DNA from 3 places in the Solwaraspora sp. WMMB335 genome. Region 2 is predicted to be linked to each of the others. Evidence: riboswitches for the same ligand, from Rfam matches in the RefSeq annotation. Region 2 holds a riboswitch; each other region holds the start of a gene.

Region 1 (2,256 bases), 4.3 Mb from region 2:
CGGCCGGCTCCGCGAGCTGGCCCGGGCCGAAGGTCTGCAGGCCGCCTGAGCCGAGCCCATGATGACGGTGGCCGGCGTCTCCTGCCAGTAGGAGACGCCGGCCACCGGTGTCCCAGGGGACGGCGCAGACGGCGTCAGCGCACCCTGCCGTAGCCGTACGGGGTCATCATGTCCACGCTGGCCAATTCGACGGCGCGACCGAAAGTCGGTGCATGGATCACCTTGCCGCTGCCGACGTACAGCCCGACGTGGTTGAGGTTGCTGTAGAACACCAGGTCACCCGGCTGTAGAGAACCACGGTCGATCTTGGCGACCACGTCCCACTGCATCGCGGCGTTGTGCGGCAGGCTCTTGCCGGCCGCCCGCCAGGCAGCGAGGGTCAAGCCCGAACAGTCGTAGCCGTTGGGACCGTCGGCGGCCCAGACGTACGGCTTGCCGATGGCTCCGTAGGCGAACTCGACCGCCGTGCCGGCGGCGCCGGAGACCGACGGCACAGGTCCGGTGTACGACGAACCGGTCTCGGTCGCGGTGCCGTAGGCCTGCTCCCGCTTGGCCATCAGCTCGTCGATGTCGGCTTCGATCTGCTTCTTACGGTCGGCCAGCTCCTTCACCTGGGCATCCTGCTTCTTGAGCGCCGCCTGCAGCTTCTCCTGCTCAGCCAGGTAGGTCAGCTGGGTGTCGGTGAAGCTGGTGAGCCGCTGCTGCCGGTCGCGGGCCAGGTGGTCCAGGGTGCCCAGCCGGTCGACGAAGCTGCCGGATGTCCCGTCGAGTAGTGCGCTGGCGGTGCTCAGGCCGCCGGATTTGTATGCCGTGATCGCGATCTGCCCGACTTCCGTCTCTGCCCGGGCCAGCTCGGCCTCCAACGGGCCGAGCTGGGAGTTGATCTTCTCGGCTGCCGCCCGGGTCGCCTTGGCCTCCTCACGGAGCCGGTTGTACGACTCGACGACCTTTGCCAACTCGGCCGATTCCTCGTTGATCTGCTGCGTGAGTTCGCTGACGCTGGGCTGGGCGGAGGCCGCGGCGGCGGGTACGACCAAGCCGAGGACCACGCCGGCCAGCGTGAGGGTGCGCAGCAGAATCCGCGCTGATGACAAGAACGCAGAACCCTTCTTCCATCGCCGCCTCCCGGGTTAGCTGACGGATTCGGGCGGGAAGATCGCCCTACCGCGTCGGACGCGGATTCACCCCAGATGCTCGGTGGGTCCCCGAGTCACTGACAGTCGATCACAATTTGATTACTGAACGTAATCTCTGTCGTGAATGATTCGGCGGCACCGGACCGGCGTCACCACTGTCGGTGACTGGCGACCGGACCAGCGGAACCAATTTAGCCGTAACGCTTGTGACCGGAAAGTAGCGTGATCGTGATTAACGACATTGCGACGGGTCGGTGAGACATCTTGGTAACGGAAAGTATCGACTCGAGGTGTTACCGTGATCCAAGACCAAATTGTCGCTTTAGTAAGTTGAGGCAGTTGCTGCCGGCGGGTAACTCTGACAAATTACCCGTAAAGCCTCCAATTGGCGTCCAGGATGCGTCCTGCCGTACGGCATTCTGCTAGGTGGCAGATTGCTCATCTTCCATCGAGTAGCTCGCTGTTTGCACAATGGACCCGCAAGGTCAGCGCCGCACAAGCCCTTCGGAGGCCGCTATGCGTGCTACTCGCCAGACCCCGTCGTTGCGTGGATCCCCGCCGATGCGCGACGCCAGCCGCCCTCGCGGGTGGAACCCCCCGCCGGCGACCGTCCCGGCAACCCCATCGACCTACCCGGCGCCGGCGACGCGCAACAGCCGGGCCGCGACATACGGACAGCAGCCCGTGGCCGGGGCCGCGTCGGTCGGCCGGGGCAACGGTGGATCGGACGGCCTACCGGCGTACTACCGTCAGCCTGGCATCCGCGTCACCCGGGACTGGTTCGTCGTCGCCGGTCAGCGTTACGCCATCCGTGACATCGCGCAGTTGCGTATCGCCCGGGGGGCCCGGGACCGGATCACCGCCCGGGCGGTGGCTCTCGTCGCGGTGATGCTGGCCGGGATCGCGCTGGTGATCGGGTTCACCCGAGGCTTGGACGAGGTCAGCGCCGGTGCCTACCTGGCCCTGTTCGTCGCCGCGTTCGTCCCGGTCGGCCTGGCCTGGCTCGGCGATCGGCTACGGCCCCGCCCGTACGAGCTGTGGGGCCGTCACCAGCAGACGTGGAAGCTGCTGTTCAGCAGTGACGAGGAGCGCCAGTTCGGGCAGGTGCGCCGAGCGGTGA
Region 2 (2,256 bases):
CCAACGCGGTGCTGCTCGCCGGGGTGGCGGTCTACGTCCTGGTGGAGGCGGTCCACCGGTTCACCGCCCCGGAGCCGGTACTCGCCGGGCCGATGCTCGCGGTGGCCGTCGCCGGACTGCTGGCCAACGTGGCCGCGTTCGCGTTGCTGCGCGCCGGTGCCCGGGAAAGCATCAATGTGCGCGGCGCCTACCTGGAGGTACTCGGCGACCTACTCGGCTCGGTCGGGGTGATCGTCGCGGCGCTGGTGATCGCCACGACCGGATGGTGGTACGCCGACCCGTTGGTCGCCGTCGGTGTCGGCGTGTTCATCCTGCCCCGTACCTGGCGGCTGGCCCAGGCCGCGGTGCGAATCCTGGTGCAGGCCGCACCGACGCATCTGGACGTGCCCCGGGTCAGGGCCCGGCTGGCCGCCGTGCCCGGTGTCCGCGACGTGCACGACCTGCACGTGTGGACGCTCACTCCAGGGAAGGAGGTGGCGTCGGCGCACCTGGCGGTCACCACCTCGGTCGAGGTCGGGTCGGTGCTGCGTGACGCCCGGCAGGCCCTACACGAAGAGTTCGGCATCGAACACGCGACGCTGCAGGTCGAGCCGGCCGCGCCAGCGGAACCATGTGGACCGGCAGACTGGTGATTAGCAAAGGCTTAAGTTTCGTGACCTTCCCGCGACAGTAATAGCTGCGATCAACTGAAATACCTGATTTATCTGGACATAATAGTGCTATCGATGTCGGGACGACGGCGGACACAGCCGGTAGTCTCAGCCCCGGTCTCCGTCCGGGCGGCGCCCCTCCGGCGCCCGCGGAGGCCGTCGCCTAATCGCCTCGCGGCGAGCCGGGGAACCACGTACCTGGGGTGTATCCGCGCCAGCGGTAGGGATCTTCCGTCCCGAACCCGTCAGCTAACCCGGTCGGCGGCTGACGGAAGGAACCCTGCACGTGTCCATGATCCACAGAAGAACCCGAGCCGCTCTGTTCGCGGCGCTGGCCGCAATGGCGGTCGCCGTCACCGGCGCCCCACTGGGCAGCCCTGCCGGGGCTGCGCTCGCCGCCCACGCCCCCGACCGTCGCGACGACGAAGGCGGCACCACCAGCCTACGTAAGGAACTCGATGCCGCCTCGCGCGGCTGGCTCGACGCCAAGGCGGCCCTCGACCACTCGACCGAGCGGCAGCGCAAGCTCACCGACCAGCTGACCGAGGTGGAGGCAGACCTCGACAAGCGCAACCGCAACGTCGGACGCATCGTCGACCGGGCGTACCGCAACGGCCGGCTCGGACCGGTGTCCGCGTTGCTCAACAGCACCTCACCGGAGGGCTTCCTGGACCGGGCCGCAGCGCTGAGCGCGGTCACCGCCAACGAGGAAAAGGAGCTACGCGGGCTTTACCAGACGCGAGACCAGGTCACCCGGTCCAAGGCGGCCATCGAGCACGAGGTTCGCGAACAGCGCAACCAGCTGGCCGTCATGGAGCAACGCAAGAATCAGGCGGAACGAGCCCTCGAGGTAGCGATCGCGGCAGAGGAGAAGGCCGAGGCCGAGGCTCAGGCCGAAGCCGAACGCGCCGCGGCCGCCAGCTCCGGCGGATCGTCGACCAGCGGATCGTCCGACTCCGGATCCTCCAGCTCCGGGTCCAGCAGCGCCGCAGCGACCCCGGCACCGCGCAACGCGAACGGATCCTGGCCGGCGGAGTCCTGTAGTGTCGACGACCCGACCACCTCCGGCTGTATCACCCCGCGGACCTTGCACGCGCTCAACCAGGCCAAGGCGGCAGGGTTCACCCGGTACGTGTCGTGCTTCCGCAACGGCAGCTCCGGCGAGCATCCCAAGGGCCGGGCCTGCGACTTCGCCGCCCAGGCCAACGGCTTCGGCGGGGTGGCCACCGGCGGGGACAAGACCTACGGGGACAACCTGGCGAACTACTTCATCAACAACGCCGACCAACTGGGTGTGCTCTACGTGATCTGGTACAAGCGGATCTGGCTGCCGAGCAGTGGCTGGAAGGCGTACAGCGGGGCCGGCGGCGACCCGTCCAGCGACCACACCAACCACGTGCACCTGTCGGTGTACTGAGACACCTCGGGCGCGAGCCCCGGCGGCGGACCACGGACCTGTCGTGGTCCGCCGCTGGGTCGTGTCCGCGGTGGACCACGGGTCGATGGATCGTTCCACTGTTTGCGGAAGACCCGGGCGATAGCGGCGGGAACCGCTGTCGCAACGAGCAGGGCAACGGCGCTCGAAACAGCACGACGACGATCGGAA
Region 3 (2,256 bases), 2.3 Mb from region 2:
GAAGCAACGGCACGAGCAGATCGTCACCGTGCTCGCCACCCGGGACCAGTACCTGAGCGAGAAGCGCACCCTCGACGAGCTCATCGCGAAGCAGAAGGTGCAGGACGAGGAACTCGCCGCGAAGCGCAAGACGATCAACGCCGAGATCGATCGTTTGGAAGACATGCGGGCCGACGCCTACCAGACAACCGGCTACACCGGCGGGTCGGGCGCCTCCGGCCCTTGCCCGGCGGCCTCGGTCGGCGGTGCCGCCGCCACCGCGGTCGCGACCGCGTGCGCGCAGATCGGCAAGCCGTACGTCTGGGGCGCGACCGGCCCCAACGCATTCGACTGTTCAGGGCTTACCCAGTACGCCTGGTCGAGTGCGGGGGTGGGTCTCACCCACTACACCGGTTCGCAGTGGAACCAGGGTAGGTCGGTCAGCCGAGCCGAGGCGCTGCCAGGAGATCTCGTTTTCTTCTTCAGTGATCTGCATCACGTAGGCGTGTACATCGGTAATGGTCTGATGGTGCACGCGCCGAGCTCCGGTCAACCGGTGCAAATGGCGAATATCGACCACATGCCGATCGCTGGATTCAAACGGGTCGGGTGATTGTTGCAGGTCAGCTGGTTGTAGAGGTGGATCGATCAGTGCTCGGCGGCTGTCGACGATGCCGGTAGGCCGGTGCTGCGGCGCTGGTCTGCAGGCCGCGATTCGAACGCATGAGCGACTGCGACTACTGCACGATTAGCAATCATCTGCCTACGGAAAGAAATGTCCATCGTCGTCGCTTGCGTACGGAGAACAGCGCTCTCTACTCTTGGGGATCGTCGAGTCGAGATGACGTCAGCCAACCAGGTTGACCTCGACCCGACACCGCCTAATCGTCACACATCACGAGCCGGGGACCCACGGTAACTCGGGGTGAATCCGCAGGATCAGCTGCGGTAGGGCGTCTCCTTTCCGCCCGAACCCGTCAGCTAACCCGGTAGGCGGTCTGGGGAGAAGGAGTCCGGTGGCTACGAGCGCCCCTCGGCGGCGCCCCGGATGGTCCGAGCGGGACCACGGGTGCACAACGCCGCGTACCCATCAACAGATTCTTCGGGCGGTGGTAGCCGTTGCTGCCAGCGCCGGACTGCTGCTGGCCGGATCGCCCGCACAGGCCCAACCTACCGTGGCGCAGATCGAAGCCCAGATCGACGACGTCTGGGCGGAACTCGAACCGACGATCGAACGGCACAATGCCGTACGTCAGGATCTGGCCGGGAAGAAGAAGCAGGCCGAGGCCCTCGGTAAGAAGATTCAGCCCTTGCAGATCCAGATCGATCTGGCGATGGACCGGGTCAGCGAGTTCGCCGCACGGTCGTACAAGGGCGGCAGCCCTTCGGCGATCAACGCGATCCTGGTCAGCGGCCAGCCCACCCACCTGGCCGACCAGTTGGAACTGCTCGACCAGTTCGCCCGCAGGCAGGCCCGCGACGTACAGGCGGTCGTCGACCTCAAGGACAAGTACGCCGCGCAGAAGGCGCCCCTCGACGAACTGATCGGGGAGCTGACCCAGACCGAAGCACAGTTGGCGGCGAAAGCCAAGGACATCGACGCCGAGGTGGACCGGCTGCAGGAACTGCGGCTGCAGGCGTACGGGTCGACGAACACGCTCGGCTCGCTGCGGCCCGCACCCTGCCCGGCCACCTACCCCGGTGGTGCGGCCGGCAAGGCCGTCACCTTCGCCTGCGCGCAGATCGGCAAGCCGTACGTGTGGGGATCAGCCGGGCCCAACAGCTACGACTGCTCGGGCCTGACCTCGGCGGCCTGGCGCCAGGGCGGCGTTTCGCTGCCGCACAACGCGGCCCGGCAGCGGCAGGTGATGGCGTACGTCGACCGGTCCGAGCTGCGACCGGGTGACCTGATCTTCTACTACAGCGGGCTGTCGCACGTCGGCATGTATGTCGGGGACGGCTGGATCGTCCACGCGCCGCAGGCCGGCTCCCCGGTGCAGATGCGCAAGATCGGTTCGGACGTGCACAGCTACGGCCGGCCCGGATAACTTCACTCCTCCCCATGGCCTGGCGCTAGCCGCGGATCCCCCCGTCGTGCGGCGGCACCGGCCGTTTGAAGGGCGTCCTCCCATGCCTCCCCCCGGCTTGGGAGGACGCCTTTCGCTACACCTGGTCGGCCTATCCCGTCTTGGACCTATCCCGTCGGCCAGGTCTGCCACCGTTGCCAGGACCGGCTCGGCGTCGGCCCCCGCTGACCCTGGTAGCGCGAGCCGTAGA

The links. A riboswitch is a leader RNA that binds a small molecule or an ion and turns the genes downstream of it on or off. The one in region 2 is predicted to bind cyclic di-AMP.
Region 1: linked by a shared signal. The riboswitch ahead of ACN27F_RS09485 (NlpC/P60 family protein) and the one ahead of ACN27F_RS28405 (coiled-coil domain-containing protein) in region 2 are both predicted to bind cyclic di-AMP.
Region 3: linked by a shared signal. The riboswitch ahead of ACN27F_RS18635 (NlpC/P60 family protein) and the one ahead of ACN27F_RS28405 (coiled-coil domain-containing protein) in region 2 are both predicted to bind cyclic di-AMP.

What each region holds. Positions count from the first base shown of each region.
Region 1 covers NZ_JBMHMF010000001.1:2,252,300-2,254,555, reverse strand. Annotated here, with positions in the region: gene ACN27F_RS09490 (sigma-70 family RNA polymerase sigma factor) at 1-49, shown strand, start outside; gene ACN27F_RS09485 (NlpC/P60 family protein) at 135-1,094, opposite strand; cyclic di-AMP (ydaO/yuaA leader) riboswitch at 1,105-1,233, opposite strand; gene ACN27F_RS09480 (DUF6232 family protein) at 1,653-2,256, shown strand, end outside.
Region 2 covers NZ_JBMHMF010000001.1:6,590,024-6,592,279, reverse strand. Annotated here, with positions in the region: gene ACN27F_RS28410 (cation diffusion facilitator family transporter) at 1-632, shown strand, start outside; cyclic di-AMP (ydaO/yuaA leader) riboswitch at 801-930, shown strand; gene ACN27F_RS28405 (coiled-coil domain-containing protein) at 943-2,067, shown strand.
Region 3 covers NZ_JBMHMF010000001.1:4,327,114-4,329,369, reverse strand. Annotated here, with positions in the region: gene ACN27F_RS18640 (NlpC/P60 family protein) at 1-592, shown strand, start outside; cyclic di-AMP (ydaO/yuaA leader) riboswitch at 848-990, shown strand; gene ACN27F_RS18635 (NlpC/P60 family protein) at 1,089-2,027, shown strand; gene dcd (dCTP deaminase) at 2,174-2,256, opposite strand, start outside.